One region of the Lelliottia amnigena genome, then DNA from elsewhere that is predicted to be linked to it. Evidence: predicted binding sites of a transcription regulator. Region 1 holds the regulator's gene; each other region holds the start of a gene.
What was found. Region 1 encodes PurR, which represses purine synthesis genes. Its sites were predicted from a motif close to CANGCAAACGTTTGCNTG; they were not measured.

Region 1 (7,971 bases):
CGTCCAGACCCTCGCAGCGGTCCTGAGCCATTTTTTGCTGTTCTGCAGAAATGGTCACGCCCACCACGCTGACACCGTAATTTTTGGCCATGTAATACGCCAGTCCTCCCCAGCCGCAGCCAATATCCAGCACGCGCATGCCGGGTTGCAGCTGTAATTTCTCGCAGATGAGGTGGAGTTTGGCTAACTGTGCCTCCTCAAGCGTTGAGGCGTCTTTCCAGTAAGCGCAAGAATACTGCATCAAGGGGTCGAGCATCCGCGTGAACAGGTCATTACCGAGATCGTAATGTTCCTTCCCGACAATCCACGCCCGCTTTTTACTTTGCAGATTAAACAGGCGGGCGGAGGCGATGCGTAAAGTGTCTCTCAGATGGTGAGGGAGTTGCCTATCAAGGCCGGCGCGCAGCACGTTGTTGAAAAAAACATCCAGCCGCTCACACTCCCACCAGCCGTCCATAAAGCTTTCGCCCAATCCGAGCGATCCCTCCTGTAACACGCGCTTAAAAAAATCGGGATGTTTGACCTGAATATCAGAAGGGGCGGGCCCATTGACGGTAATGCCCGCGCGACTCAATAACTCACTCACTATTCGGGACCAATTGTCGTCCCGAAGGCTGACTTCTTCTATGCACGATGAACTCATAGCTTCTCCATCACCTGATGTGATCAGAACCTTCAAACAGCGTAGCCGCTTTTTATGGTTTGTGAGAAGTCTCACGGAATTATCCGTGAGGCTAGTATCCGACGTAGAACAGAGGAAGGGAGATAACCCTTGCCGAAAAGCCTTCCATGGTAAAACGGGAGCACTCCGGCTCCCGTTAACAGATAATATTTATCGTAATTATATGAACCAAATTTAGTATAGGCTTCAAAAATCACGCATTCAACTGAAAGTTGTTAGCAGCCTAATCACTCGTAAATCAGATAATTACGTCCACGACTATGCTTGTGACGATTCTACCGCCGTTCCATCTTGCATATTTTCAGTGGCTGAAACTTGCATGCGATAACCGAGTGCGGCGAGCGCGACCGTCACCAGCATCACGCTGGTGGTCGTCATCAATGGCGTGGCGATCAATGCCGAAACAATGAGGCTTGAGAGGAAACACAGACCCAATTGCAGCGTGTTTTGTAACGCCGCAGCACGACCCGTTGCATGAGGAAACGGACGTAGCGCCTGGGCAACCACGATCGGATAAATAGCGCCGTTGGCGACGGCCATCACGCAGAACGGAATTAAGATTTCAGCCAGGCCGACGTTTGGAATAAACCCGACAGCCCAGGTGCCGATAACGCTCAGTGCGTACAGCACCAACAGCCAGGGCAGCATCTGTTGCCCCTGCCATTTTTGCAGCGCTGCGCGACAGCCATAGCCGCCGACAAGGAACGCGATGGTCTGCGGCACGTAGCTCAGGCCAATCACTGCCGGGGTGTAACCCATGTCGTGCAGAATAAACGGTGAGCCAGTGAGCCAGGCAAAAAAGCTCGCGGAACAGGCCGCGTAAATCAGCACATTTCCACGATAAGCGCGGGAACGCAGCAGTGACATAAAGGTGACACGGGTCGCATTGTTCCCGACCGGCTTGGCTTGAGCGGGCTTAAGCGCAAACGCGGGCAGCATCAGAGCCAGGGTGATGATAAACAGCGTGGCAAAGATCGCCTGCCAGTCAAAATGCACCAGAATCCAGCTCCCGAGCAGCGGCGCCAGAGCCGGTGAAAGCCCCACGAGCGGCATGATGGTCGCAAAAATACGGTTAACGCGCGATGCGGGATAGTAGTCGGTGACCAGCGCCTGCCAGGTCACCGCGGCAGCACACACGCCAAACGCCTGTACAAAGCGCAGTACCAGCAGCCAGGTTGCATCACGCACCCACAGCATGCCCAGACATCCCAGCGCAAAGATGGTTAACCCGAGAAGAAGAATAGGTTTGCAGCCATAACGGTCAGAGAGCGGTCCCCACAGCAGCTGTGCGAAGGCAAAACCGGCCAGGAACAAGCTGAGGCTTGCGCTGATCGCGGCAGCAGGTGTCTGCAGGTCTTCCTGCATCGCGGCAAACGCCGGCAAATACATGTCGGTGGCTAAAAAGCCCAGCACGCTCAAACCGCCGAGCCAGACTAAGAATCCGTTGTTGGGTTGCATTGTCATTTCCTAATGAAGGCAGGTGTACTTTGGCGCAGAGTGTAGGGAGTGCAATCTGGCTTGTGAAACGCTAATATTTGGCGGTTGCGTTCAAAAATTTTGCAGGCAAAAAATGTGGTCTGAATATTCATTAGAAGTTGTGGATGCTGTCGCCCGAAATGGTAGCTTTAGCGGAGCCGCGCAAGAACTGCATCGCGTACCGTCTGCCGTCAGCTATACGGTACGTCAGATGGAGGAGTGGCTGGCGGTTCCCTTGTTCGAACGCCGTCATCGGGATGTCGTTCTGACCCCCGCTGGCGTATGGTTTTTGAAAGAAGGCCGATCTGTTATCAAAAAAATGATGATCACGCGTGAACAGTGCCAGCAGATTGCCAATGGCTGGCGCGGCCATCTTTCGATTGCGGTGGATAACATCGTTAAACCTGAACGGACGCGGCAGATGGTAGTCGATTTCTATCGCCATTTCTCGGATGTGGAACTTCGCGTGTCCCAGGAAGTGTTTAATGGCGTGTGGGATGCGTTATCCGACGGTAGGGTGGAGATGGCGATCGGCGCGACACAGGCCATTCCCGTCGGGGGCCGCTATGCCTTTCGGGACATGGGAACATTGAGCTGGCGCTGCGTGGTGGCAAGCGATCATCCTCTGGCAACGATTGAAGGCCCACTGAGTGATGACGTGTTGCGCAACTGGCCGTCGTTGGTGATGGAGGATACGTCACGATCGCTGCCAAAACGCATCACCTGGCTGCTTGATAACCAGCGGCGGGTCGTCGCGCCAGACTGGGAATCGTCGGCAACCTGTTTGTCGGCTGGGTTGTGTGTGGGGATGGTGCCTGTGCATTTCGCGCGTCCACGGATCGATCGCGGAGAATGGGTGGCGCTCGAGCTTGAAAATCCGTTTCCGGTCGCGGCCTGCTGCCTGACATGGCAGCAAAACGATATGTCGCCTGCGCTGGCCTGGTTGCTGGACTATTTAGGTGATAGTGAAACGCTGAACAGAGAGTGGCTACGGGAGCCGGAATAACCGGCCCCGTAGAAACGATTAACGACGGTAATCGCGGAACGGTCCATCAGCGACGGAGCGACGTTCAATCAGACGCGGATGGACTTCAATTGACTGAGACTCTTCACGCTTGCTGACGATACGATCCATCAGCATGTTGAACGCCGTTTCACCCAGGGAGTCTTTCGGCTGATGAATCGTCGTCAGTGCGGGAGTAAAGTAGCGAGCGTTGCGCACGTTATCATACCCGATCACGGAAATATCCTGCGGGACGCGTAAACCCAGCTCATCGGCTGCGCAAAGCGCACCCATTGCCATAATATCACCGCCGCAGAACACGGCTGTCGGACGATGTGACTGCGAAACAATCTGCTGCATCGCGCGGTAGCCCGATTCTGGCTCAAAGTCGCCCTGTACAATCCAGTTTTCCGGGACGGTAATCAGCGCTTCTTCCATGGCTTTCATAAAGCCCGCCAGGCGGCCAGCTCCGGTGTTGCGCTCAAGCGGGCCGGGGATGACACCAATCTCGCGATGACCACGTTCGATCAGGTAACGGCCAGCCATGTAACCGCCTTCGAAGGCGTTATCGTTAACGGAATCGGTAAAGTCTGCGCGCGTGTCACCCCAATCCATTACCACCATTGGGATATGACGATACTCCTCGAGCATCGACAGCACGGATTCTGGATATTCGGAACACATGACCAACAGGCCATCGACGCGCTTTTGCGCCATCATCGACAGGTAAGCGCGCTGTTTTTCCTGGCTGTTCCAGGCATTTCCCAGAATCAGGGTATAGCCTTTCTGGAAGCAGTTTTTCTCAACCGCTTCGATAATTTCGGCGAAATAGGCCGCTTCACTGCTGGTCGCCAGCAGACCAATTGACTTGGTGTGATTCACTTTCAAGCTGCGAGCAACGGCGCTCGGTGAGTAGTGCAATTCTTTGATTGCAGCCCAAACGGCGTTGCGCGTCTCTTCCGCCACGAAACGGGTTTTGTTAATTACATGTGATACGGTTGTAGTGGAAACGTTTGCGCGTTTCGCTACATCTTTAATTGTTGCCATTAGCTGTCACTCCAGACCATATCCTAAGCTCCTGATAAATTGAGAGGTAAACGTTTGCCTTCTCTCACCCTAATCTCGCAAATTGAATTGCGATACGCCGGGAAAACGACACAGGACGTCAGGAGGGGGTCAGTGGCCGGTACGCTTATAAATTTAGCGTGGAATTTTGTCTTATCTTGATGAAAAGGGGAAGCGCAAAAAAGGTTATCAGCCTAAATCCAGGAAGATTTTTGAGGTAAACTGTGTAAAAATGAGCAAGCTCACTTTTCATGTGGGGATTAAAAGGAGAAAAATTGATGAATACCGATCTTAAGTTTTCGTTAACGACCACGATTATCGTGCTGGGTTTGATTGTTGCGGCAAGTTTTACAGCTATTCTGCACTGATTCAGGCGGGGGAGAGCCTTCTCCCTCGTTTTCTTCCTTTCATTGTTACTCTCCCGACAATAATCTTTTGCCAATTTGTTAACTTCTCATTTTTTGTGATTGCTGTCATGCTTTCGGCATGTTTTTCTGTGTCGCGTAAAGGCACAGTATCCGGAGTTAATGAATGAAAATCAATTTTCCACTGCTGGCCCTTGCGATTGGCGCATTTGGGATCGGCACCACCGAGTTTTCCCCAATGGGGCTTTTACCGGTCATCGCTAAAGGGGTTGACGTTTCTATTCCTGCGGCGGGCATGCTGATCAGTGCTTATGCCATTGGCGTGATGATCGGCGCACCCCTGATGACGTTACTGCTTTCCCATCGCGCGCGTCGTAATGCGCTTATTTTTCTGATGGCCATCTTCACGCTGGGTAATGTGCTTTCGGCGCTCTCTCCGGACTACACCACCCTCCTGTTGTCGCGCATTCTGACAAGCCTCAACCACGGCGCATTCTTTGGTTTAGGATCGGTAGTGGCCGCAAGCGTGGTACCCAAACATAGGCAGGCCAGCGCGGTCGCCACGATGTTTATGGGGCTAACGATTGCGAATATTGGCGGCGTGCCGGCGGCCACCTGGCTGGGTGAAGTCATCGGCTGGCGTATGTCTTTCCTTGCGACAGCGATGCTGGGTGTCGTGGCGATGATCGCGCTGTTCTTCTCGTTGCCGAAAGGCGGAGCGGGCGAGCGTCCGGATGTGCGCAAAGAGCTGTCGGTTCTGCTCCGTCCGCAGGTGCTGTCTGCGCTGTTGACGACGGTACTGGGCGCTGGAGCGATGTTTACGCTCTATACCTATATTTCGCCCGTGCTGCACGACATTACGCATGCCACACCGTTCTTTGTAACGGCAATGCTGGTGTTGATTGGTGTGGGATTCACCCTCGGCAACTACCTGGGCGGCAAACTGGCGGACCGTTCAGTGAGCGGTACATTGAAAGGATTCTTGACGTTGCTCATCGTCATCATGGTCGCCATTCCTTGGCTGGCTCGTAACGAGTTCGGTGCTGCTATCGCCATGGTGGTATGGGGTGCTGCGACGTTTGCGGTGGTACCGCCGTTGCAGATGCGTGTCATGCGAGTGGCGCACGAAGCACCTGGGCTTTCATCTTCCGTGAATATCGGGGCGTTTAACCTGGGCAATGCGCTGGGTGCAGCGGCAGGGGGCGCGGTGATTTCCGCTGGGCTGGGATACAGTTTTGTTCCGGTTATGGGGGCGATTATTGCGGGGTTGGGTCTGCTGTTGGTGCTTTTGTCCGGGCGCCAACAACCGCAACCCGCTTGCGCAGCCGAGTGATAAAAACGCAGAAGGGTTAGCCCTTCTGCGAGTCGTTTTTACGCGGCGAAGTTCTTCGCAACAAATTCCCAGTTAACCAGCGCCCAGAAATGCTCCAGGTAGTTTGGGCGAGCGTTGCGGTAATCGATATAGTAAGCGTGTTCCCACACATCGACGGTCATTAGCGGTGTGGCAGCTGTAGTCAACGGCGTTCCCGCGTTGGACGTCGACACGATCGCCAGTTTGCCATCCGCCTCTTTCACCAGCCAGGTCCAGCCTGCGCCAAAGTTTTTAACCGCCGCATCCGTAAACTTCGCTTTAAATTCTGCAAAGCTGCCGAAAGCCTTGTTGACGGCAGTTGCCAGTTCGCCAGTGGGTTCTCCGCCTGCGTTAGGTGCCAGACAGTTCCAGTAGAAAGTATGATTCCAGACCTGTGCGGCGTTATTGAATACACCGCCCTCTGAGCTGCGTACGATCTCTTCCAGGGTTTTCCCTTCAAAGGCCGTATCTTTGATCAGATTGTTAAGGTTGGTGACATAGGTCTGATGATGTTTGCCGTAATGGTACTCCAGAGTTTCCACGGAAATATGGGGGACCAGGGCGTCTTTTGCATACGGTAATGCAGGTAATTCGAACGACATTGCTTCTCTCCTTATTATTTTAAATACACTCAATAACCACACTGAATGCAAGGATAGAGTAGCAAATTGAAAGAGTCGGCAAAAGAGGAACTTACCCTGCCGACAGCGCGGCAGGGCAGGGATTAACGGATGGTTTTCGGGGTCATTACGCGGCGAGCGCCAACGTAGTGGCGGACCCAATAATCTTCGCTCAAGGAGGTTATCTGAATATCCTGGCCGCTACGTGGGGACTGAATGAATTTTCCATTGCCCACATAAACACCCACGTGATCGGCGGTGCCACGACCCTGCGTGCGGAAGAACACCAGATCGCCGCTTTCCAGCTCCCCACGATTCACGGATGCCGCGTCACGCAGATGGTACATTTCGTTAGCGGTACGCGGAATGCGGAATTTCACTAAATCTTTGTAGGCGTAATACACCAGACCGCTGCAATCAAAACCGGTACGCGGCGAGGTGCCTCCCCAGCGATAAGGCTTGCCTATTTGGCCCATCAGTTTATTCATGGCCGTTTTTTGTGCCTTCTGCACACGGACTTTATGCACTTCTGAGAGTTTCGCCGTTTTCCCCACTTTCAGACAATTTGATTTATGCCCTTTACGCACGGTGCATTTTTCAGTGACGAGAGTTGAGGCGGTACGAGAAGTTTTGCGGGATTTCTTAGCGGCAGGTTTGCTGGTCTTGCTGGAAACGGTTTGCTGCTTGTGAGTCGCTGTCTTTTTCTTTTCGTTTTTACTGGTGGTTTTTTTCTTACGTTCTGTGCTTTTTGCCAGATGCGTTTTTTGTACGGCCGAATGCCGCGCCTGCTCAGAGGCGTTAGCCATCGGCGTGAATGAGAGTGTTGTAAACAGTAAAGCACAGAGCGTGATCGAGATTTTATTTATCCGCGCCACTGGGCATTCCCCTGGTTAAAGCAGGTCATCAATAATACCTGCGTGTGATTTACAAAGCTCGTCGATTCTAATCTATAAAAACCCAATTCGTTAAGTCTCTTTTTAGATCTAAAATCGCGTTTCGCTAGCAAGTGCAAAGATTTTCGCCAAACTGAAGCGCTTTTGCTCACACTATGAGCAAGGCCACAGACAACGCAGGGTTAAACTATATTGCGAATGCAACTTCAGCAGACACACGTTAAGATATATAAACGTGACAAAAATGTTATTTTCCGATATTGGTCTGAACCGCTACAATGTCAGACGATTGCCGTAACAGAAGTATAAGGAAGCAAGAAATGACCACGACTATTGAAAAAATTCAGCGCCAGGTCGCTGAAAACCCGATCCTGCTGTACATGAAAGGTTCTCCGAAGCTGCCAAGCTGCGGCTTTTCCGCACAAGCCGTGCAGGCGCTTTCAGCCTGTGGCGAGCGTTTTGCTTACGTTGATATCCTGCAGAACCCGGATATCCGCGCTGAAATGCCAAAATATG
Region 2 (7,971 bases), 1.4 Mb from region 1:
GCTTCAGCGTCGTTATGAACAATCAGCGGAGTATAGGGTAAGGGAACAGACCCACTTTCACTGAGCGCTTGAGCATAGCGTGAAGAGGCAAAAATACAGAGCTTGGGCTGACCAGAGAGCGATGGCCAGCGGGTATAACTGACGATACCAGAGACGATCGCGCGGACTGACTTATCCGTAGACGTCTGCGTTGCGGCGAGCGTTTCCCCTCCGACAGTCAGAAGTATTAGCGCCAGTGTCAGTTGGCATAAAGAGATCGAAAAATAATGTCTCACACGAAACCGCCACACCGCTCTGAAATATATCTCTCAATATTATCAGCAGAATATCATTTTTTACCGGAGTCGTCATTATGTGAAATTGTTGTTCGCTTGACTTAAGTAAAATCTAAAGCTGCATTGAATACAGTCGCTATGCGATAAAGTCAATTAAGTCTGGAAGCGCGTAAGCCTTCATCCATCCCTTTTTGCCAGGCGTGACGCAATAAGTCCGAATTTTCTGCTGTATCGCAACTGGCTGGGAATATTTTCCCCGAGAGACCCCACGCATAGACAAAATCTTCAGTACATATTCTTTTCTGGCCATCCGCATAGCCGCGAAGATATTCACTACGATTGACATCGGGATCGTTAAAATTATCGGCGAGCGTTTCATTGCTTTTTACCGACGCACCGTTCATGGCATCTTCTTTGCCGGCAGTAAACCAGCTGGTGCCGGTCCAGGTTGGCTGGAAGGTATAGGGATTGATTTGACAGCCTGTCAAAAGCAGTGCCAGCAGGGCGAAAACCAGTGGGCGCATAATTATTCTCCTTTTCGTTCAGCATAGCCTGGCGTTTAGAAATACGACTGTAATTTTATATTTACGGTTTTGACGAGATTATTTTGCCGAAATATGCCTAGTGTAAATTAAAATTTACGGATTTTGGATTGAAATCTTTACTTCTTGTGGTATTGTGAGTTCACCTCATTGAGGAAAACACTATCGCAAACGAGCATTACAGGATCGCCATCATGCAAAAAGACGCGCTGAACAACGTACATATTACCGACGAGCAGGTTTTGATCACTCCGGATCAGTTAAAGCGGGAATTCCCACTGAGTTCTGATCAAGAAGCGCAAATCGAGCAGTCGCGCCAGACCATCTCAGACATTATTGCTGGTCGCGATCCGCGCCTGCTGGTGGTGTGTGGCCCTTGCTCAATTCACGATCCTGAAACCGCGATTGAATATGCTCGTCGATTTAAAGTGTTAGCCGAAGAGGTCAGCGATAGCCTCTACCTGGTTATGCGTGTTTATTTTGAAAAACCTCGTACCACCGTGGGCTGGAAGGGCTTGATCAATGACCCGCATATGGATGGCTCGTTTGATGTTGAATCCGGCCTGAAGATTGCGCGTCACCTGCTGGTTGAACTGGTCAGCATGGGGCTGCCACTGGCGACTGAAGCGCTCGATCCGAATAGCCCGCAATACCTTGGCGATCTGTTTAGCTGGTCTGCGATTGGTGCACGTACAACCGAATCACAAACCCACCGCGAGATGGCTTCTGGCCTGTCGATGCCGGTTGGTTTTAAAAATGGCACCGACGGCAGTCTGGCCACCGCGATCAACGCCATGCGTGCTGCTGCCATGCCGCACCGCTTTGTCGGGATTAACCAGGCCGGGCAGGTTTGCCTGCTGCAAACTCAGGGTAACCCGGATGGGCATGTGATTTTGCGTGGTGGTAAAGCACCGAACTACAGCCCCGCTGATGTGGCGCAGTGTGAAAAAGAGATGGAACAGGCGGGACTGCGTCCTGCTCTGATGGTAGATTGCAGCCATGGTAATTCGAACAAAGATTACCGTCGCCAGCCTGCGGTTGCGGAATCCGTAGTCGCACAAATTAAAGATGGTAACCGTTCTATTATTGGTCTGATGATTGAGAGCAATATCCACGAAGGGAATCAGTCGTCGGAACAGCCGCGCAGTGCGATGAAACACGGTGTGTCCGTTACGGATGCCTGCATCAGTTGGGAAGCGACAGACGCCTTGCTGCGTGAGATCCACAAAGATTTGAATGGTCAACTGGCGACGCGTCTGGCTTAAGAGGTTTTTATGGTTGCAGAATTGACCGCACTGCGCGATCAAATTGATGAAGTGGACAAGGCGCTGCTGGATCTTCTGGCACGCCGCATGTCGCTGGTCGCTGAAGTCGGTGAAGTGAAAAGCAAATACGGTTTGCCGATTTATGTGCCAGAGCGTGAGGCGTCAATGCTGGCGTCGCGACGTGATGAAGCGCAGTCCATGGGGCTCTCCCCTGATTTAATTGAAGATATACTACGCCGCGTGATGCGTGAGTCTTACTCCAGCGAGAACGACAAAGGCTTTAAAACCCTGTGTCCGTCGTTGCGCCCGGTGGTGATTGTGGGTGGCGGTGGCCAGATGGGGCGTCTGTTTGAGAAAATGCTGACGCTTTCTGGCTATCAAGTGCGGATTCTTGAAAAAGAGGATTGGGCGCGTGCGGCAGATTTGCTGGCTGATGCGGGCATGGTTATCGTCAGCGTGCCGATTCATGTTACTGAGCAGATTATTGCCAGGCTCCCTCCGCTCCCGGATGACTGCATTCTGGTTGATCTGGCGTCCGTAAAAAATGGTCCACTCCAGGCGATGATGAAGGCGCACAAAGGCCCGGTATTGGGATTACACCCCATGTTTGGCCCGGACAGCGGCAGTCTGGCAAAACAGGTGGTCGTATACTGCGATGGTCGTCAGCCCGAAACCTATCAGTGGTTCCTGGAACAGATTCAGGTATGGGGCGCGCGTTTACATCGCATTAGCGCTGTAGAACACGATCAGAACATGGCATTTATTCAGGCGCTGCGCCACTTTGCGACCTTTGCCTATGGCTTGCATCTGGCAGAAGAGAACGTTCAGCTTGAGCAGTTGTTGGCGCTCTCGTCACCGATCTACCGTCTCGAACTGGCCATGGTGGGGCGTCTGTTTGCGCAGGATCCGCAGCTTTACGCGGATATTATTATGTCGTCAGAGAATAATCTGGCGCTGATCAAACGTTATTATCAGCGTTTTGGTGAGGCTATCGCGTTACTTGAACAAGGCAACAAGCAGGCGTTTATCGACAGTTTCCGTAAGGTCGAGCACTGGTTTGGGGATTACGCGAAACGTTTTCAGAACGAAAGCCGTACCTTGTTGCGCCAGGCGAACGATAGTCGCCAGTAGCCCAGTGATGTATATACTAAAAGCCAGCTAAGCTGGCTTTTTTCATTTTGGGGATGGGTCATGGTTGAACCGCACGTTTTGTTTGATTACACCGGGCATTTACCTGAATGCCCTACCTGGAGTGAGTGCGAGAATGCACTCTATTGGGCGGATATTCTGGAAGGTGAGATTCATCGGTATCATCTCCCGACGGCTGCTCACTCTGTGCTGTCTTTCCACGAAGAGGTCGGGTGTTTTGCATTACGCGAAAAGGGCGGTTTTATCGTGGCAATGCGTAATGCGATCTGGCTTGCTGACAAACAAGGTTTGCTCCAGCGCAAAGTTTGCGACAACCCCTCCAATCCTCAGCTGGCACGCTTTAATGATGGCGGGACCGATCATCTTGGGCGTTTTTATGCAGGGACATTCTGGGGGCCGGGGGATTATAACGGCGCAATACTGATGCGTATTGATAACGACCTGACCCCTCACGTTATTCAGTGTGATATCCACGGGCATAATGGCCTGGCGTTTAGCCCGGACCACGGATGGATGTTTACCTCGGATACGCCCAATAGCGTGATTTACCGTACGCCGTTAAATGAACACGGTGAACCGGGTACGCGTGAAGACTTTCGCCGGTTTGAAAAGGGAGAGGGAATACCTGACGGTGCGGCGATGGACGTTGAAGGGTGCTACTGGAGTGCGCTGTTCGACGGCTGGCGTATTGCCCGTTTTTCACCCCAGGGTGAACAGCTGGAAGAATATCGACTGCCGGTGCGTTGTCCGACGATGGTCTGCTTTGGTGGGGATGACATGAAAACGCTGTTTATCACGACGACGCGGGAGAATATGGACGCTGAAGAGGTGGCTGAATATCCACTTTCTGGCGCGATCTTCACCCTGCCAGTCAACGTGGCAGGAATGAAGAAAATCCGCTTTATCGAACGTTAAGCGGGATCGACCGGCACCACGTTTTCGCCTGGATAACAGCCCAACACCTTCATTGAACGGGTGATTTCACCCAGTTCACGCAGGGCTTTCTGCATGGACGCGGACTCCAGGTTGGCCTGGATATCGAGATAAAACATCTCTTCCCACGGATTTCCGTTGATTGGACGGGACTCCAGCTTGGTCATGATCAGATTGTGGTTACGCAGAACCAACAGCGCTTCAACCAACGCACCGGCTTGCTGACCCGTTGCCATGAGCAGCGTCGTTTTGGCAGGCACCTGTTCAGATACGTTAATGGCTTTGCGCGCCAGGACCACGAAGCGGGTGATGTTTTGCGTTTGATTTGCCAGGTTCCGCTCCAGTACCTGCAATCCATACAGCGCACCGCCGGCTTCGCTGCCCAACGCCGCAACGGTTGGCGAATTAGCCTGTGCGACTTTTTCCATCGCTGCTGAGGTACTTTCGGTGTACTCAATTTTCCAGTTCGGATAGCGATTCAGGAACTGACTGCACTGCTGGAACGGCTGCGGGTGGCTGTAGACCGTGTTGATCTGGCTGAGATCGGTTGAACCCGAAACCAGAACGCAATGATCAATAGGGATATTCAGCTCACCAACCAGTGACAGACTGGTGTGCTGGAGCAGATCGTAGACATCGTTTATCGCCCCGGAGCTGGTGTTTTCAATCGGGACGACGGCGTAATCAGCTTGGCCAGTTTCGACCTGATTGAAAATATCGGCGAATTTTGCGCAACCGCTCTCAATGAACTCTTCGAAATGACGTGCCGCATACTGGCGTGCAGCAAGATGGGAATACGAACCCTTTGGCCCGAGGAAGGCCACGCGCGCTGAGTGCGGGTTAGTTTGATTCAAATGCTGTTGCAGCAACGCCTGCTGGGTGAGAACGGAATCTTCGATGATGAGCTGAAAAAGGCGAGTGATGTAGTGCGCATCAAGATGATGGGCTTTACCAAGCTGAATCAGGCGTTCCAGCAAATCACGCTCACGATCGATGTCTCGCACCGGGCGGTGGGAATCCAGCTTGGCTTTACCCACGTCGACTGCAAGCGCACGGCGTTCTGCCAGCAGTGCCAGTAGTTTCTCGTCCAGCGCGCTGATTTTTACTCGCAGATCCAGTAACGGGTTTTCCGATGTCATAGCGTTGCCTATTTCGTTTATTGTTATCATAAAAAAAGGCCTCCCGTTTTGGGAGGCCTTGTTGTTCGTCTTCGCATTCTTTATCACACGACGAAACGCCTCCCATTCAGGGGAAGGTAAAAAAGAATGCGAAGAAAAACGGGGTATATTTCATGAATTCATCCTGTGAGTGATAGCTCTAAAGTACCCGTACTGTTTTCATTCTGTCAATAAAAAACGCGCCCGAAGGCGCGTTGGCGGTACACTCAATTTAAAGGATTACTCTTCTTCAACTTCTTCCGCTAAGCTTGCGTCTTTCACCGATGTAGCGGCGCGACGGGCTTCGCCTTTGTGTTGCACTTTATTGAGCTGCCGTTCCAGCTTGTTGATCAAATCGTTGATAGCCGTGTACATATCTTCGTGTTTAGCGCTGGCGACCAGATGGCCGTTAGGAGTATTGATAGTTGCATCAGCGGTAAAACCCTTCGGTTCCTTAGACAGAATGATATGTGGGTTAATCAGGTGTGTTTGCCATTTATCCAGTTTGGCGAGACGGTCTGCGACGTGCTGGCGGATTGCCGGAGTAATTTCCATTTGTTTACTGGTAATGTTCACTGTCATAAAAGTTACCTCTTGTCTTTCCGTCTTAGTGATTCCAGCATACCTTTCCCAATGTCAAAATGTGTGATCTAAATCACGTATTTTTGTCACTTTTTGTCAGGGAACCTTTTTTGTGAGGCTCGACAGGAACACGCGTCTTTTTGCTTGTCGAAGTGCGGATTTGCAGCCATAGTTGATAGGATTGGTCGGGGCTAGATCGCCCTAACAAGCGATGAAATGATTAAAAAAAACGGCAGCCCATGGGCTGCCGTTTTGCATGGCGTAAAGCAATCAGGTATTGCTGCTGTTCGCGGCAATGATCTTCGCCACTTTCTCTGCCTGAGCGTTCATCTGCATCTGGCGATAGGCATTTTCCATCAGCTTCAGCGCGTCGCGGGTCGCCTGAGTATCAGGGTAATCACGCAGCATTCCTTCTACGCGGTTCACCACTGCCACCCATGCACCACGGCGGGTATAGTATTCGGCTACGAAGTATTCATACTTAGCCAGACGATCTTTCAGGAACACCAGACGCTTGGTCGCATCGGTGATGTACTGGCTGTTTGGATATCCGCGTACCAGTTTTGAGAAATCGTTGAAGGCATCGCGTGCGTGCTGCGGGTCGCGGTCAGAACGATCCACACCGAAGAAACCTTGCAGGGCACTATCATCCAGCGCCATGTTGGTTAGGCCACGCATATACATGACGTAATCAATGTTAGGATGAGTCGGATTCAGACGCATGAAGCGATCAATTGTTGCCTGAGCCAGCGGCAGATCGGCGTTTTTGTAGTAGGCGTAGATAAGATCTAACTGTACCTGCTGGGAATAAGGACCAAATGGATAACGATTATCCAGCGCTTCCAGTTGCGTTATGGCCTGTTTCCAGTTACCGTCCTGGAGTTTTTGCTGAGCAGTCGCATAGATTTCATTCGGCGGATTGTCAGGGACCTGTTCATTTGAACCGGAGCAGCCCACCAAAGCCAGGCTCAACGTGGCCGCTGCCACCAGATATTTCATGCGCGTCATGACGTTTTGACTTTCCTCAAATGTTTGTCCGGGAGAATCTCTTTCCTGCTCCCGATTAAGACCAGCTACAATAGCACACTATATTATACGGCAAAGCCGTAAAACCCAACGTTAAACGAAGAAGCAGTCTATGGCACAACGAGTAGAACTCACCGCAACAGTCTCCGAAAATCAGCTCGGTCAACGCTTAGATCAAGCTTTGGCCGAAATGTTCCCTGATTATTCGCGTTCACGCATAAAAGAATGGATTCTTGACCAGCGCGTGCTGGTTAACGGCAAAGTTTGGGACAAGCCAAAAGAGAAAGTGTTAGGTGGGGAAGTGGTCGCCATCAATGCTGAAATTGATGAAGAAGTGCGTTTTGAAGCACAAGATATCCCGCTTACCATTGTCTATGAAGATGATGACATTCTGGTGATCAATAAGCCTCGCGGCTTGGTTGTCCACCCGGGCGCTGGCAATCCTGATGGTACAGTGCTGAACGCGCTGCTCCATTACTATCCGCCGATTACCGATGTGCCGCGCGCAGGCATCGTGCATCGTCTGGATAAAGACACAACCGGTTTGATGGTCGTCGCAAAAACCGTTCCCGCGCAGACGCGGCTGGTGGAGTCATTGCAACTGCGTGAAATCACCCGTGAATATGAAGCGGTCGCGATTGGTCACATGACCTCAGGCGGAACGGTAGAAGAACCGATTAGCCGTCATCCGACCAAACGCACCCATATGTCAGTGCACCCGATGGGGAAACCCGCGGTAACGCATTACCGCATTATGGAACATTTCCGCATTCATACGCGTTTGCGTCTGCGTCTGGAAACGGGCCGTACTCACCAGATCCGTGTGCACATGTCACACATTACGCATCCGCTGGTGGGCGATCAGGTTTATGGCGGACGTCCGCGTCCACCGAAAGGGGCTTCTGAAGAGTTTATCAGCACGCTGCGTAAATTTGATCGTCAGGCTTTGCACGCCACGATGCTGCGTCTGTATCACCCCATTACGGGCATCGAGATGGAATGGCATGCGCCAATTCCTCAGGATATGGTCGAGCTCATCGAA
Region 3 (7,971 bases), 1.7 Mb from region 1:
TCGAACCGGGACTCTACATCGCCCCGGATGCTGACGTGCCTGCCGAGTATCGCGGCATCGGCATCCGTATCGAAGACGACATCGTCATTACCGAAACCGGTAACGAAAATATGACTGCGCAAGTGGTGAAAAAGGCAGACGATATCGAAGCGCTGATGGCGGCGGCACGCGCATGAGTGTCATCATTGTGGGTGGTGGCATGACTGGCGCGACGCTGGCATTGGTGATTTCTAAGCTCACCGAGGGGCAATTGCCCGTGCATCTTGTCGAAGCGGTTGCCCCGCAGGTTTCTGAGCACCCGGGTTTTGACGCCCGAGCGATTGCGCTGGCGCAAGGCACCTGCCAGCAACTCGCACGCGTGGGGATCTGGCAAGCCATCGCCGACCGTGCAACCGCAATCAACACCGTTCATGTCAGCGACCGGGGCCATGCTGGTTTCGTGACGCTGGATGCGCAGGATTACCGCATTGACGCGCTGGGGCATGTCGTTGAGCTGCATGACGTTGGCCTGCGTTTATTCCGCTTATTGCAGGATGCGCCTGGCGTCACGCTGCACTGCCCAGCGCGGGTGGCCAGTTTTACCCGTAGCCAGGATAGCGTCAGCGTTACGCTTGATAATGGCGACACGCTCGAAGGGCAACTGCTGGTCGCTGCTGATGGTTCTCGCTCCGCGCTGGCCACCCAGTGTGGCGTTGAATGGCATCAGCAGCCTTACGGTCAGGCGGCGGTGATTGCGAATGTTTCTACCGCTGTCGCCCATCAGGGGCGTGCGTTCGAACGTTTTACTGAGTTCGGCCCCCTCGCGATGCTGCCGATGTCGGACGGACGCAGTTCGCTGGTCTGGTGTCACGCGCTGGACCGTATTGACGAGGTGATGACCTGGTCTGACGCCCGTTTTTGCGACGAGCTGCAAAAAGCATTTGGCTGGCGGCTTGGTCGTATCACCCATGCGGGACAGCGTTCCGCATACCCCCTGGCGCTGACCACTGCATCGCAATCCATTTCCCATCGCGTCGCCTTAGTCGGCAATGCCGCGCAAACGCTGCATCCAATTGCAGGACAGGGATTTAACCTGGGTTTACGCGACGTGATGAGCCTGGCAGAGACGCTGGCACAGGCGTGGCGAGATCACAATGATTACGGTGCCTATGCCATACTCAGCCACTATCAGAAGCGTCGCCAGACAGACAAAGAGGCCACTATTGGCGTCACCGATGGCCTGGTGCATCTTTTCGCAAACCGTTGGGCACCGCTGGTTGCCGGGCGCAATGCGGGGCTGATGGCGATGGAACTATTCATTCCGGCACGTAACGTGCTGGCGCAGCGGACTCTTGGTTGGGTCGCGCGTTAAGGAGTTAACTCAGTGCAGAATGTTGATGTTGCCATTGTTGGCGGCGGAATGGTTGGGCTGGCTTTAGCCTGCGGTTTGCAGGGAAGCGGCCTGCGCGTTGCCGTTCTTGAAAGCACGCCACCGCAGCCCGTAGCCCCGGACGCACCGCCTGAACTTCGCGTATCGGCCATCAACGCCGCCAGCGAAAAGCTGCTGACGCGTCTTGGCGTCTGGTCAGATATCACGGCGTTTCGCGCAAGCTGTTATCACGGGATGGAAGTGTGGGACAAAGACAGCTTTGGTCACATTGCGTTTGATGACGAAAGCATGGGCTACAGCCATCTGGGTCACATCGTCGAAAATGCGGTCATTCATCATGCTCTATGGCAAAAAGCGCAGCACAGCGCAGATATTACGCTGTTAGCGCCTGCACAGGTGCAGCAAGTCGCCTGGGGTGAGAACGAAGCCTTCATTACGTTGCAGAGTGGCGAGATGCTAACGGCGCGTCTGGTTGTTGGCGCAGATGGTGCGAACTCCTGGCTGCGAAATAAAGCGGATATCCCACTGACGTTTTGGGATTACCGTCATCACGCGATGGTCGCGACGATTCGTACCGCTGAGCCGCACGGTGGCATAGCGCGTCAGATCTTCCATAATGACGGCATTCTGGCGTTTCTGCCGCTGAGCGATCCGCATCTGTGTTCAATTGTCTGGTCGTTGATCCCGGAGAAAGCCCAGCAGATGCAGGACGCGACGCTGGAAGAATTCAGCCAGGCGCTGTGCATGGCGTTTGATAACCGCCTGGGTCTGTGTGCGCTTGAAAGCGAGCGCCAGGTGTTCCCATTGACTGGCCGATATGCGCGCCAGTTTGCGGCGCACCGTCTGGCGCTGGTGGGTGATGCTGCGCATACCATCCATCCCTTAGCGGGACAGGGCGTTAACCTGGGCTTTATGGATGCCGCTGAGCTCATCGAAGAGCTGCGTCGTTTACATCGTGAAGGGAAGGACATTGGTCAGCACCTTTATCTGCGCCGCTACGAGCGCAGCCGCAAGCACAGTGCCGCGATGATGCTGGCGGGTATGCAGGGATTCCGCGAGCTATTTGCAGGCGATAACCCCGCCAAAAAACTGCTTCGCGATCTGGGTCTGAAAATGGCCGATACTCTTCCAGGTGTAAAACCCCAACTGCTTCGTCAGGCGATGGGGTTGAACGATCTGCCAGACTGGCTGCGCTAAGTTAGACCCCCATCACACTTTCATTTCCCGGCTTCTGAGCCGGGACATTTCTCTCATTTGAAATATTCTAATTTCACACCCTAATTCGCATTAGATTATCTAATCTCGCGTTTTTTTCATGATGGGAAATCGCCATCTTTTTCCGCATTAAATATCACTCTTATCTAAATAACTCGGCCATTACATTGCGTTTACTCGGCGTTAATTGCATTTATCCAGTGAATCGTTCTGTTGTCGTTTTGGTGTTTTTTAGTCATAAGCTAATGTGATGACCCGTTTTACCTTATGGTTAATCCCTGGTTTCGGTGGTAAGTTCAGGTAAAAGAGAACGTTTGCGTCGGCGTCCAGGCGTGATGCCAACGCCGGGTTTCGTGATGGATTTTTATGCGAAACACAAGATAGCCCTGCTTATTCAACGAGGACAAGATGGCTCAACAAACTCCTTTATACGAACAACACACGTTATGCGGTGCACGCATGGTGGATTTCCATGGCTGGATGATGCCGCTGCATTACGGCTCACAAATCGATGAGCATCATGCCGTGCGCACCGACGCCGGTATGTTTGATGTGTCGCACATGACCATTGTCGATCTGCGCGGGAGCCGCACCCGGGAGTTTTTGCGTTATCTGCTGGCAAACGACGTCGCTAAGCTCAAGACCCCAGGCAAGGCGCTCTATTCCGGCATGTTAAATGCCTCCGGCGGCGTCATAGACGACCTGATTGTTTATTACTTCACTGAAGATTTCTTCCGCCTCGTTGTTAACTCCGCCACCCGCGAAAAAGACCTCTCCTGGATTTCCCAACACGCTGAAAAGTACGCCGTCGAAATTACCGTTCGTGACGATCTGTCGCTGATCGCCGTTCAGGGTCCTAACGCGCAGGCGAAAGCCGCCACGTTATTCACGGATGAGCAGCGTCACGCGACTGAGGGCATGAAGCCATTCTTCGGCGTGCAGGCGGGCGATTTGTTTATCGCCACCACCGGTTACACCGGTGAAGCGGGTTACGAAATTGCGATGCCGAACGAGAAAGCTGCCGAATTCTGGCATGCGCTGGTGGAAGCCGGTGTCAAACCTGCTGGTCTTGGCGCGCGTGATACGCTGCGTCTGGAAGCTGGCATGAATTTGTACAGTCAGGAAATGGATGAAACCGTCTCTCCGCTGGCCGCCAACATGGGTTGGACCATCGCGTGGGAACCTGCCGATCGTGAATTTATTGGCCGCGAAGCGCTTGAGATGCAGCGCGAAAAAGGCACCGATCAGCTGGTCGGCCTGGTGATGACTGAAAAAGGCGTGCTGCGTAACGAGCTGCCTGTGCGATTTACCGATGAGCTCGGCAATCAGCGTGAAGGCATGATCACCAGCGGTACCTTCTCGCCGACGCTGGGCTACAGCATTGCGCTGGCGCGCGTTCCGGCTGGCATTGGCGAAACCGCCATTGTGCAGATCCGTAATCGTGAAATGCCGGTCAAAGTGACTAAACCGATTTTTGTTCGCGCCGGTAAGCCGGTCGCCTAATCATTTTTTATCAGGAGAATTCCAATGAGCAATGTGCCAGCAGAACTGAAATACAGTAAAGAACACGAATGGCTGCGCAAAGAGGCCGACGGCACGTACACCGTAGGGATCACCGAGCATGCGCAAGAGCTGCTGGGTGACATGGTGTTTGTCGACCTGCCGGACGTCGGCACGACCGTCAGTGCGGGCGACGACTGCGCGGTAGCGGAATCAGTTAAAGCCGCATCCGACATCTACGCACCCGTGAGCGGCGAAATCGTTGCGGTCAACGATGCGCTGAGCGACTCTCCGGAGCTGGTGAACAGTGACCCGTACACCGACGGCTGGATTTTCAAAATCCGCGCGGCTGACGAAGCAGAAGTGGAAGCGCTTCTGGATGCGACGGCGTATGCCGCTCTGCTAGAAAACGAGTAAATACGCGTCATCCTTCACGTTGCAGGTGCGTAGGCGTCCTCGCTCATCTCAGTCACTTACTCATGTAAGCTCCTGAGGATTCGCAGCGTCGCTGCCTTCCTGCAACGCGAATGATTAAGCGTATCAAGGCAAGACAATCACGATTTCTACATCGATTCACCGCACGTTTCAGGAACCATCGCTCATGACACAGACTTTAAGCCAGCTTGAAAACCGTGGCGCCTTCATTGAACGTCACATTGGGCCGGATGCTCAGCAACAGCAGGAGATGCTGAAGACAGTTGGCGCGGATTCGTTAAACGCACTGATCGGCCAGATCGTGCCGAAAGACATTCAGCTCGCCACGCCGCCGCAAGTGGGTGAGGCGACAACGGAATTTGCTGCGCTGGCGGAACTGAAGGCCATTGCCGGTCTCAACAAGCGCTTTAAGTCTTACATTGGCATGGGTTACACCCCAGTGCAGTTGCCGCCGGTTATTCTGCGTAACATGCTGGAAAACCCGGGCTGGTACACCGCCTATACGCCTTATCAGCCGGAAGTGTCTCAGGGCCGTCTGGAAGCGTTGCTGAACTTCCAGCAGGTCACGCTGGATCTGACCGGATTGGACATCGCCTCTGCTTCTTTGCTGGACGAAGCAACTGCCGCCGCCGAAGCGATGGCGATGGCAAAACGCGTGAGCAAGCTGAAAAACGCCAACCGCTTCTTCGTCGCGGCTGACGTGCATCCGCAAACGCTGGACGTTGTGCGTACGCGTGCCGAAACCTTTGGTTTTGACGTGATTGTCGATGATGCAGATAAAGTGCTGGATCATCAGGATGTCTTCGGCGTGCTGTTGCAGCAAGTCGGCACCACCGGTGAAGTACACGACTACAGTGCGCTGATTGCCGAGCTGAAATTCCGCAAAATTGTTGTCAGCGTGGCGGCCGATTTTATGACGCTGGTGCTGTTAACGGCACCGGGCAAACAGGGCGCGGATATTGTTTTCGGTTCCGCGCAGCGCTTTGGCGTGCCGATGGGCTACGGTGGCCCGCACGCGGCATTCTTCGCCGGAAAAGACGAATTCAAACGCTCTATGCCTGGCCGCATTATCGGTGTGTCGAAAGATGCCGCGGGCAATACCGCGCTGCGTATGGCGATGCAGACGCGTGAGCAACACATTCGTCGCGAAAAAGCGAACTCCAATATCTGTACCTCTCAGGTACTGCTGGCGAATATTGCCAGCCTGTACGCGGTGTTCCACGGTCCAGTGGGCCTGAAGCGCATCGCGACCCGCATTCATCGCTTTGCGGATATTCTGGCTACCGGTTTACAGCAAAAAGGCCTGAAGCTGCGCCATGCCCATTACTTTGACACGCTGTGTGTTGAAGTTGCGGATAAAGCCGGTGTGCTGGCGCGCGCAGAAGCCGCAGAGATCAACCTGCGCAGCGATATTCTCAACGCCGTCGGTATCACGCTGGATGAGACCACCACCCGCGAGGACGTGCAAAATCTGTTTAACGTCCTGCTGGGCGATGCACACGGACTTGACGTCGATGCCTTGGATAAAGAAGTGGCGCACGATAGCCGCTCTATTCAGGAAAGCATGCTGCGCGATGATGCGATTCTGACTCACCCGGTATTCAATCGCTATCACAGCGAAACCGAGATGATGCGGTATATGCACTCTCTGGAGCGCAAAGATCTGGCGCTGAATCAGGCGATGATCCCGCTGGGTTCCTGCACCATGAAGCTGAACGCCGCCGCAGAAATGATTCCGATTACCTGGCCTGAGTTCTCTGAGCTGCACCCGTTCTGCCCGGCAGAACAGGCGGAAGGGTATCATCAGATGATCAACCAGCTCTCCGACTGGCTGGTGAAGCTGACCGGTTATGACGCACTCTGCATGCAGCCAAACTCCGGCGCACAGGGCGAGTACGCCGGCCTGCTGGCGATTCGTCATTACCACGAAAGCCGCAACGAAGGTCATCGCGATATCTGCCTGATCCCAAGCTCCGCACACGGCACCAACCCGGCATCCGCGCAGATGGCGGGAATGGAAGTCGTTGTCGTCGCATGCGACAAAAACGGGAACATCGACCTGACCGATCTGCGTGCCAAAGCAGAACATGCGGGCGAAAAACTCTCCTGCATTATGGTCACGTATCCGTCCACGCACGGTGTGTACGAAGAAACCATCCGTGAAGTGTGCGAGATTGTGCATCAGTTCGGCGGCCAGGTGTATCTTGATGGCGCGAACATGAACGCGCAGGTGGGCATCACCTCTCCGGGCTTTATCGGCGCGGATGTTTCGCACCTGAATCTGCATAAGACCTTCTGTATCCCGCACGGCGGCGGCGGCCCGGGTATGGGACCGATTGGCGTAAAAGCGCACCTGGCACCGTTTGTTCCAGGCCACAGTGTGGTGCAGATTGAAGGTATGTTGACCCGTCAGGGCGCGGTATCCGCGGCACCGTTTGGCAGCGCATCCATTCTGCCAATCAGCTGGATGTACATCCGTATGATGGGCGCAGAAGGGCTGAAACAGGCAAGTCAGGTAGCGATCCTGAACGCCAACTACATTGCCACACGTCTGAAAGACGCCTATCCAGTGCTCTATACCGGTCGTGATGGCCGCGTGGCGCACGAATGTATTCTGGATATTCGTCCGCTGAAAGACGAAACCGGGATCAGCGAACTGGATATCGCCAAGCGCCTGATTGACTACGGATTCCACGCACCGACCATGTCGTTCCCGGTAGCGGGCACGCTGATGGTTGAGCCGACCGAGTCAGAAAGCAAAGTTGAACTGGATCGCTTTATCGAGGCGATGCTGGCGATTCGCAATGAAATCACCCGCGTGAAGCAGGGCGAATGGACGCTGGAAGATAACCCGCTGGTCAATGCGCCGCACACGCAAAACGAGCTGGTAGCGGAGTGGCATCACGGCTACACCCGCGAAGTGGCGGTCTTCCCGGCGGGCGTGGCAAACAAATACTGGCCAACGGTGAAACGTCTTGATGACGTTTATGGCGACCGCAATTTGTTCTGCTCCTGCGTGCCAATGAGCGAATATCAGTAATACTTAACGTGACTGCTTAAGCCGGGCGAGTGATGCCCGGCTTTTTTTATTTTGGAGGGACGTCTCTTGGCTATTGCTCTTGTAACCGGCGCAAGCCGCGGAATTGGTAAAGCGACCGCGCTGCAACTGGCGCGTGAAGGCTACACGGCGGCGGTGAATTATCACCACAACATCAAAGCCGCGACGGATGTGGTGAATCAAATTACCGACTCCGGCGGCAAGGCTTTTGCGTTACGCGCTGATATCAGCGACGAAACGCAGGTGATGGCGATGTTCGAAAGCCTGGACCGTGAAGGCGAACCGCTGGCCGCGCTGGTCAACAACGCCGGCATTTTGTTTGAGCAAAGCACGATTGAAAATCTGACCGCCGAGCGCATCAATCGCGTATTAACCACTAACGTGACGGGCTATT
Region 4 (7,971 bases), 240 kb from region 1:
TCCTTATCGATGAAATGGTGTTTAAGGGCCGCAAGGCCATGAAGTACGGATAAAATAACGACACTCCAGGCCAGCCAAAAATGTATCTGGCCGGCCAGATCGGCCTGTGAACCGGCATCGGTCAGCGTGGCCGGGACGTCGAAAAGACCAAATACGCTGATGGGTTTACCGTCTGCGGTGGAAATCAGATAGCCGCTGATGAAAATGGCAAAGAGGATCGAATACAGCGCAATATGCGCGCCTGCTGCGGTAACCCGAGTCAACGTGCTATGGCTTTTCGGCGCAGAAGGGGGACGTGAAATATGTCGCCAGATAACGCGAATGACGAGCCCCATCATCAGCAGAATGCCGATGCTTTTATGCAGCTCAGGTGCCTGATGATACCAGCCGTCGTAATAGCTCAGCGTTACCATCCACAGGCCAAGACCAAACATCGCGTAAACGGCGAGTGCAATACCCCAGTGCAGCAGTATGGATATTAATCCATAGCGTGCAGAAGAATTACGCAGTTGCATAATGACGACCATTCTCAATTAAAGGAACGCTCAAAATGGCGTGTCGAAAACATTATTGCAACTGATATTTAGGAATAAGGATTTTAATTTATTGTATTTCAGTTTAATTGAAAGGGTTTGCGGTAAGTAATTCAAAAGCTTCGTGTTAAATGACGCGTGGTGCTGAAGGTACTGGGCTTGAGTGCGAGTATGAGTCTTCAAATAATTTGTGTATAAATTCAATTTTTATAAAGTATTGTCAATAAAGGTCAGTGGGATTTTCAAAAAAATACAATATAGATAATGTCTATTAGCGCTAACAGAGACCATAGCAATATATAGAGCATAAAAGGCTCTCTAATATTGTTGATCAGATAATTAAAGATCCTGTGCATATTTCCCCGGTAGCAGTTAAAAATAAAGGCCCCAATAACCGGAGCCTTATGATGGATATTATCCGCGAAAACGTGAAAGCGAGAAAGGCGTGAGATCAAACGGCGGCGTGATGCCTTGGGCAAATTGGGCTGTTATTTCCCCCAGAACAGAGGCGAATTTAAAGCCGTGTCCACTCAAGCCTGTAATGAGGAGGGTATTGTCGTGGCCTGGTAGAGTGTCGATGATAAAATCTTCATCGGGGGTGTTATCGTAAGTACAGGCCGCGCCATGCAACAGTCCGCCAATCCCCGGCAGGATGTGACGTAAGAAATTAAAGGCTTCAGAGCCATCGCCCGGATAGTCGCCAAACGCTTTGCGCTCGTCCGGAGAGTGAATGATCTGCCCGCCGTTATGTTTGCCAATTTTGAGGGCGTCCTTCTCCGACGGGAAACCGTAGAACTGATCGCCGTTAGGGAGCTCTCCGGTGAAGGCAGGGAATTTATTCTGCGTACTGAAACGGCCATCGGCCTGGAACCAGGAAAAGACCTTGCGTACCGGCTGGACGGGCAGATCGGGAATCAGCTTTGTCACCCACGTTCCCGCGCTTACCAAAAGGCGAGAAGCCGTAAACTGGCCTTCCGACGTATCGACGGTCACGCCATCATCATGGTGATGTACAGCGGTCACCGGACAGTTAAACAGTTGCGCGCAGCCCGCTTGTTCAGCAAGCGAAATCCAGGTTTTGATGGCGGTTTCGCAATGCAGCACGCCTGACTCTGCTTCAAACAGGCCAATATAGTCCTCAGGAACCGTAATTTCTGGCCAGCGTTTCATGATGGCAGTGGCGTCGAGGCGTTCAACGTTCAGATTAAACTGTCGTGCGCTCTGCTCAACGTTGGCCAAAAATTCAGAATGGGCAGGTCCAAGATTGACGACGCCGGTACGCTCAAAAATAGGCTCTTCATTGAGTGCAGCCAACTCATTCCAGAGCGTTTGAGCACGCAGCACCAGCGGAACATAGCGTTCCCCTTCACCGTAAGCGTGGCGAATGAGGCGGGTATCACCGTGATGGCTGCCTTCTTTATGGGGAGGCATATGGGCATCAATCATTAACACGTTAAGGCCCGCTTGAGTGGCGTAATATCCGGCTGCAGAACCTACGGAGCCGCTGCCTAAAATAATCAAGTCGTATTTCATGAGAGTCTCTTAAACCAGTACTTTGGTTTGCAGAGTAATTAATATGGCAGGCTTATACAAGGGTGAAATAAATGAGGCACCACATGGGTGCCTGTTGAGTGAATGTTGGGCGTATTTAATGCCTACGATACTCATTTTCCTGGTAATCGCCAGATTCTATTTTTGCAATTCCTGCTTCTAAAATAGAAATAAATTGACGTGCAACGTCCGTGGTTAGCCACAGCGTCTGTCCAATTTCCGCGTCGTGGCGGTCTGGTTGATTTGGGGTCTGGTAGTGCAAACGCAGCATCAGCGCATCGTAGCTATCTACAGTGCTGATGTCCCAACCAACAAGTGGATGGGTCTGAATGACTTCATTATTCTTTTCCATCATAACCCCTTAATGCGTGTTTAAAGACAACGGCTGTGAGGTTCAATGCGTGTTTTTCTGAAGCAATTTCAGTATACCAATAAATACAGGTTATGCAGGTGAAATAAACAGGTCGCAACACATTTTTGCGCTTTTTAAGAATGTTTGAACATTAAAACGCCGTCTCATTCACGATTTTTTAAGAAGATAAGCAATTAATTTGAACTTATTTAAATGAGATGAAAAAAAGCCGGGGCGACCCGGCAAAGAAAAACAATGAGGGAGCAATATTAATCTGTGATGAACCAGTCGTCGGCGCTTTCCCAGGTTTCCTGGAGGATCTCGGTAATGCGTTCTTTATCGTCTTTCGCTGCGCCAATGACGGAGAGATTATTGGCTGTGGCGTAACGCACGGTTACGGCTCCGGCCTGGTCGGGGAAATTATCATTGATACGACGGGATAGCTCACCCGCCAACGCATCAAGCGCGCCAGCAGGCAAGACGGTTGTTTTGGCGATGGTCACTTCAATACGCATAAATGCCCCCTGTGTAATGTACTGTTTATTTATACAGGCATTAAGCGGCGCTTACAACAGGGGGCGATAAATATTTAGCGTTTAACCGTCCAGTGAACGGTTTCACCCGCCAGGAACGGGATCAGGGTGTCATCCGTCAGCGCAATAGATTCTTCGACCTGGCTCTCTTTACGTTCCAGTTCGATAAAAGTGTCATTGAGCGGCAGGCCGTAGAAACGGGGGCCATTGATCGAACAAAACGCTTCAAAATGCTCAAGCGCGCCCATCTCATCAAAGACCGTGGCATAGCTTGCCAGCGCGGTAGGGGCGTTGAAACAGCCAGCACAGCCACAGCTTGCCTCTTTACGATGTCGCGCATGCGGAGCTGAATCTGTCCCCAGAAACGCACGGGTAAAACCACTCGCGACCAGCTCACGCAAAGCCTGTTGATGGATGTTGCGTTTGAGGATCGGCAGGCAATACAGATGCGGACGTACACCGCCGACCAGCATGTGGTTGCGGTTAAACATCAGGTGCTGCGGGGTGATCGTCGCGGCGAGCAATGCATTACCGTCGCGCACGTATTCCGCGGCATCCTTAGTGGTGATGTGCTCAAACACCACTTTCAGGCCCTGAAGGCGCTGACGAAGAGGTTCCATTACAGAGTCGATGAAACGGGCTTCGCGATCGAAAATATCAATTTCGGCGTGCGTCACTTCGCCGTGAACCAACAGCGGCATCCCCAGTTTTTCCATGCGTTCCAGCACGGGCATGATGGCGTCAATATGGGTAACGCCATGGCTGGAGTTAGTGGTGGCATTGGCCGGATACAGTTTAGCTGCGGTGAACACTCCCTCGTTGAATCCGCGCTCGACTTCATTCGGGTCGAGCGAGTCGGTGAGGTAGCAGGTCATGAGCGGGGTAAAATCATGGCCCGCCGGAACTGCATCGAGAATGCGCTGGCGATAGGCAATAGCCGCATCGACGGTGGTAACGGGTGGAGCCAGATTAGGCATTACAATGGCGCGGCCATAGAGTTCGCTGGTATAGGGCACAACGGTTTTGAGCATATCGCCATCGCGCAGATGGATATGCCAGTCGTCAGGGCGGCGGATTTTCAGAACCTGGGGTTGTGCAGTCATTGATATGCTCCGGCTTATCAGGAATCAGTCATAAGGATGGCTGTTTTTGCCGGACACAAATCATAGGCGTAAACGTTTTCGTTTGCACACATTTCCGTAAAACAAATGTGCAAAAAAAAGAGCGCCATCGGCGCTCTCAGAGATTAATTGGTGAAGGGGATGATGATTTCACCCGGTTTTACTTCAATACCTTTGGCATATTTCTTGGCTAACGCTTCGCCCTTGCTCTTGTCTTCGCTGAGAACATAGGCTGGCTGCTGATTAAAATAATTGCGCAGAGACTGGTTCAGATAGGGCATCAGCGTCTGGAGAACCGGCTTCATTTTTTCCGGCGTGACGACGGCGTCGACGATCTCCATCTCCTGCAGATAAATTGCCCCTTTTTCTTTGTTGAAGACGGGCAAGGCTTTGAGCTTCAGCTTGATATTCGCTTTTTGGCTGCCGAACAACGAGTTCATATCCAGTTTTGCATCACCTGACAACGTCACCTTGTTGGGCTCTTCGCGTCCAATCTGGCTGACCAGTTGATTCAGAACGATATGGGCATCGGCGACGCCGGGCACGCCGATGTCTTTCGAGAAATTGTTATGTTTTTCCAGCGCCTGATTAATTTCCTGCTCGCTGACGGAGTACTGAGTAAGCTGGTTACAGCCCACCAGCAGGCCGCTGATAACAAACGCAGCAGCAATGACAAACTTTTTCATGGGGTTCCTCAACATGATATCGGCGCTTCTGTCCTGACGCGTCAGTATGTCAGGGTGATATCCATGAGACCAGCAGAAAAAACTGATAATCAAAGAGGCGGGAGGGGCTCCCGCCCTGATGACGCTATACAGCCTGCGAGGAAAGCAGATTGATTTGTGTCTGCTTCGCCATATTGTCGCGGTAATCGCTGACGCGCGACGGCCAGTTAATTCCTGCCACCAGCGTCAAATTACGCAGCAGTGGGAACAGGTGAATATCATCTTCCGACAATTCGCCATTCACAGCATTTGGTTTCACGATCAGCTTATCGAGTGCGCGCAAGTCGTCACTGATATTTTTGATTAGGCCCGGCGAGTGAGAAAGGTGTTCGGCAAAATCACCGATGGCAGCCTCTTTTTTCGCAACGAAATAGGCACGCGCCTGCGGCGTGGCAAATTCATCAAAAGCACCAGTGGCAAAACGTGGAATGAGCAGCCGATTGGCGTAGCCGTTCACTTTTCGTAGCCACTCTTCGATAGCCGGGTTGCGTTTACCGGTGAGCAAAGGCGCGCCATCAAGTTTGTCGACATAGTGGACGATGTCCATGCTTTCGGGGAGATAGCGGCTGTCGTCTTTTTGCAGGATTGGCGCCATTTTCTTGCCAATCATGCGGATGGGCGTCTCTTCGTCGTCACTCAGCAGCGTGACTAACTCAACCGGGAGATTCTTCAGGCCGAAAATCATTCGGGCTTTCAGACAGAACGGACAGTGATCGTAGATGTAGAGCTTCACGTTTCTCCTCCATTTAGTGATCAACAGTCTTTAGTATGGCGGAGAAAAAAGCATGTTTCAAATCAAGCCCCTGGCTCAAGCATACCGCTCGCGCTTCGCTTTGGGCTAAATTGCCACCACAGGGCAATAAGCGTAATAAAGCCCACGACGCCGAGCATCACCCAGGGTAATTCGGGTTGATTCAAGGCCTTACCGGAATCAAATAGCCAGCCGCCGCCGGCATATCCAAGCGCGCCGCCGAGCGCCAGCCCGAGGCGGCTGAACCCCATATAACTGCCACGAGCGCGTGGGTCAGCAAGCCCGGCACCGAGCGTTTCGCGGGCGGGTTCAGCAATAATCGAGCCGATATAAAAGGTACAAATCAGCACGAAAAGCTGTTGCAGACTGTTCACTAAACCGATGGGCATCATGCTGAGCGTCATCACCAGCAGGCCGGCCATAAGGCGATGTTCCAGACGAAAACGCTTTTCGCTCCAGCGCGCGATGGGGTAAAGCAGGGTGAGTGACAGACAGGCTTCGATGGCATACATCCACTTCACGGCGGCAGGGGAGCCCGCAATGTCGTTCACCATAATTGGCAGCATCAGCATCACCTGCACGGCCAGCATATAATAGCCCGTCAGCGTCAGCACATAAGTCACGAAACGTTTATCGGCCATGACGCGGCCCAGCCCTTCCCGCACGGGCGCTTTGACCGTCGAGAGTTTCCAGGCCGGCAGCAGCCAGGCATTAAACGCAGCGCAAAGGATAAACAGCGCGGCACCCGTCGCACAGACCAGGCGGAAATCATATTGCAGCAGCCAGCTTCCCAGCAGTGCGCCAATAACCGCGCCCGCGCTATCCTGCATCATGAGCAGCGAGAAAAAACGGCCGCGCTGTCGCGGACGAATTAATTTCACGACCAGCGCGGTACGCGGTGGGTCAAACAGCGTGCCGCCGAGACCGGAGAGAAAACAGGAAAACCACAGCAGCCAGGGATCGTGTGCAATACCCATGGTGGCGAAGCCCGCCGCACGCAGCAGCATGCCGGTGACAATCATCGGTTTTGCGCCGAAGCGGTCAGCAATCGCCCCACCAAAAACGCCAAGCCCCTGCTGTACAAACTGCCGCAGACCCAGCGCAATGCCGACCATTAGCGCCGCCCAGCCCATCTGATCCACAAAACGAATGGAGATCAGCGGGAAGACGACAAAAAAGCCCAGCACAACCAGCATGTTATCGACGAGCAGGAAATATTTACCGAGGTTACGGGCCTGTGATACGCGGGACATTTTCCCTCCAGGGAAAAGTACACAGAGTCTTCAGGCTGCCGCTGCGTTAGCCACGCCGTGATGCAGTTTGAATGGGTCGGTGTAGAGAAAGGTGAGCACGCTAATATTCTGCGGTGTTGACGCGCGTTTTCCCACCCCTGCTTGCGACAATATTTTTTTATCAAAAGGGTGGTTTGATTCAGCTTTTTCATCGAATTTTGTGAATTCAACGAAAAATGGTATGTCACTGTTTTCACAGAAGGCACAGGCGCAGGTATAGTAAAGCTAACGGGTAATAGGGTTGATGTGACGGGAAGGAGTGGTATCGATGTTTGGCTATCGCAGTAACGTGCCAAAAGTGCGCCTGACAACAGACAGACTGGTCGTTCGTCTGGTGCATGAACGTGATGCCTGGCGTCTGGCGGATTATTACGCCGAAAATCGCCAGTTTTTAAAACCCTGGGAACCCGTAAGGGATGAAAGTCACTGCTTTCCTTCTGGCTGGCAGGCGCGACTGAATATGATTGCCGAGTTTCATAAGCAGGGAACGGCTTTTTATTTCGCATTACTAGACCCTGAAGAAAAAGAAATCATCGGGATCGCCAATTTTTCTAACGTGGTGCGCGGATCGTTTCACGCCTGTTATCTCGGCTACTCCATTGGTCAAAAATGGCAAGGGCAGGGACTGATGTTTGAAGCGCTCACCTCTGCCATTCGCTACATGCAGCGGACGCAGCATATCCATCGCATCATGGCCAATTACATGCCGCACAATCAGCGCAGCGGCGATCTGCTGGCGCGTCTGGGATTTGAAAAAGAAGGCTATGCAAAATCGTATTTGCTGATCGACGGCGAGTGGCGTGACCACGTGCTGACGGCGTTAACCACCAAAGACTGGACCGCAGGTCGATAAGGATAAAAGATGAAATATCAGTTAACCGCCACGGAAGCGCGCGTCATTGGCTGTCTGCTGGAAAAACAGGTGACGACGCCGGAGCAATATCCGCTGTCGGTAAATGCTGTCACCCTGGCCTGTAACCAAAAATCCAATCGCGAACCGGTGCTCAACCTGAGCGAACACGATGTTCAGGATCATCTGGATGCGCTGGTAAAACGCCATTATCTGCGTACCGTCAGCGGATTCGGCAATCGCGTCACCAAATATGAGCAGCG

Region 2: a site for PurR is predicted at 6,001-6,018, ahead of raiA (ribosome-associated translation inhibitor RaiA). Genes of this name have one in related genera too.
Region 3: a site for PurR is predicted at 2,888-2,905, ahead of gcvT (glycine cleavage system aminomethyltransferase GcvT). Genes of this name have one in related genera too.
Region 4: a site for PurR is predicted at 4,138-4,155, ahead of pyrC (dihydroorotase). Genes of this name have one in related genera too.

What each region holds. Positions count from the first base shown of each region.
Region 1 is NZ_CP077236.1:3,689,288-3,697,258, forward strand. It holds gene cfa (cyclopropane fatty acyl phospholipid synthase) at 1-643, opposite strand, end outside; gene punC (purine nucleoside transporter PunC) at 941-2,140, opposite strand; gene punR (DNA-binding transcriptional activator PunR) at 2,253-3,164, shown strand; gene purR (HTH-type transcriptional repressor PurR) at 3,183-4,208, opposite strand; gene cydH (cytochrome bd-I oxidase subunit CydH) at 4,505-4,594, shown strand; gene I6L74_RS17405 (MFS transporter) at 4,758-5,924, shown strand; gene sodB (superoxide dismutase [Fe]) at 5,963-6,544, opposite strand; gene I6L74_RS17415 (C40 family peptidase) at 6,667-7,437, opposite strand; gene grxD (monothiol glutaredoxin 4) at 7,776-7,971, shown strand, end outside.
Region 2 is NZ_CP077236.1:620,041-628,011, reverse strand. It holds gene yfiR (regulatory sequestration protein YfiR) at 1-275, opposite strand, end outside; gene I6L74_RS02935 (DUF2799 domain-containing protein) at 425-799, opposite strand; gene aroF (3-deoxy-7-phosphoheptulonate synthase AroF) at 1,012-2,082, shown strand; gene tyrA (bifunctional chorismate mutase/prephenate dehydrogenase) at 2,092-3,213, shown strand; gene I6L74_RS02920 (SMP-30/gluconolactonase/LRE family protein) at 3,274-4,146, shown strand; gene pheA (bifunctional chorismate mutase/prephenate dehydratase) at 4,143-5,303, opposite strand; Phe leader region at 5,333-5,458, opposite strand; gene pheL (pheA operon leader peptide PheL) at 5,410-5,457, opposite strand; gene raiA (ribosome-associated translation inhibitor RaiA) at 5,562-5,903, opposite strand; gene bamD (outer membrane protein assembly factor BamD) at 6,174-6,911, opposite strand; gene rluD (23S rRNA pseudouridine(1911/1915/1917) synthase RluD) at 7,042-7,971, shown strand, end outside.
Region 3 is NZ_CP077236.1:910,197-918,167, reverse strand. It holds gene pepP (Xaa-Pro aminopeptidase) at 1-176, shown strand, start outside; gene ubiH (2-octaprenyl-6-methoxyphenyl hydroxylase) at 173-1,351, shown strand; gene ubiI (FAD-dependent 2-octaprenylphenol hydroxylase) at 1,364-2,566, shown strand; gene gcvT (glycine cleavage system aminomethyltransferase GcvT) at 2,993-4,087, shown strand; gene gcvH (glycine cleavage system protein GcvH) at 4,112-4,501, shown strand; gene gcvP (aminomethyl-transferring glycine dehydrogenase) at 4,686-7,559, shown strand; gene I6L74_RS04235 (SDR family oxidoreductase) at 7,626-7,971, shown strand, end outside.
Region 4 is NZ_CP077236.1:3,450,548-3,458,518, forward strand. It holds gene I6L74_RS16145 (cytochrome b) at 1-515, opposite strand, end outside; gene I6L74_RS16150 (DUF2770 family protein) at 776-889, opposite strand; gene solA (N-methyl-L-tryptophan oxidase) at 948-2,066, opposite strand; gene bssS (biofilm formation regulator BssS) at 2,182-2,436, opposite strand; gene dinI (DNA damage-inducible protein I) at 2,706-2,951, opposite strand; gene pyrC (dihydroorotase) at 3,026-4,072, opposite strand; gene I6L74_RS16175 (lipoprotein) at 4,216-4,776, opposite strand; gene grxB (glutaredoxin 2) at 4,901-5,548, opposite strand; gene mdtH (multidrug efflux MFS transporter MdtH) at 5,611-6,819, opposite strand; gene rimJ (ribosomal protein S5-alanine N-acetyltransferase) at 7,127-7,711, shown strand; gene I6L74_RS16195 (YceH family protein) at 7,721-7,971, shown strand, end outside.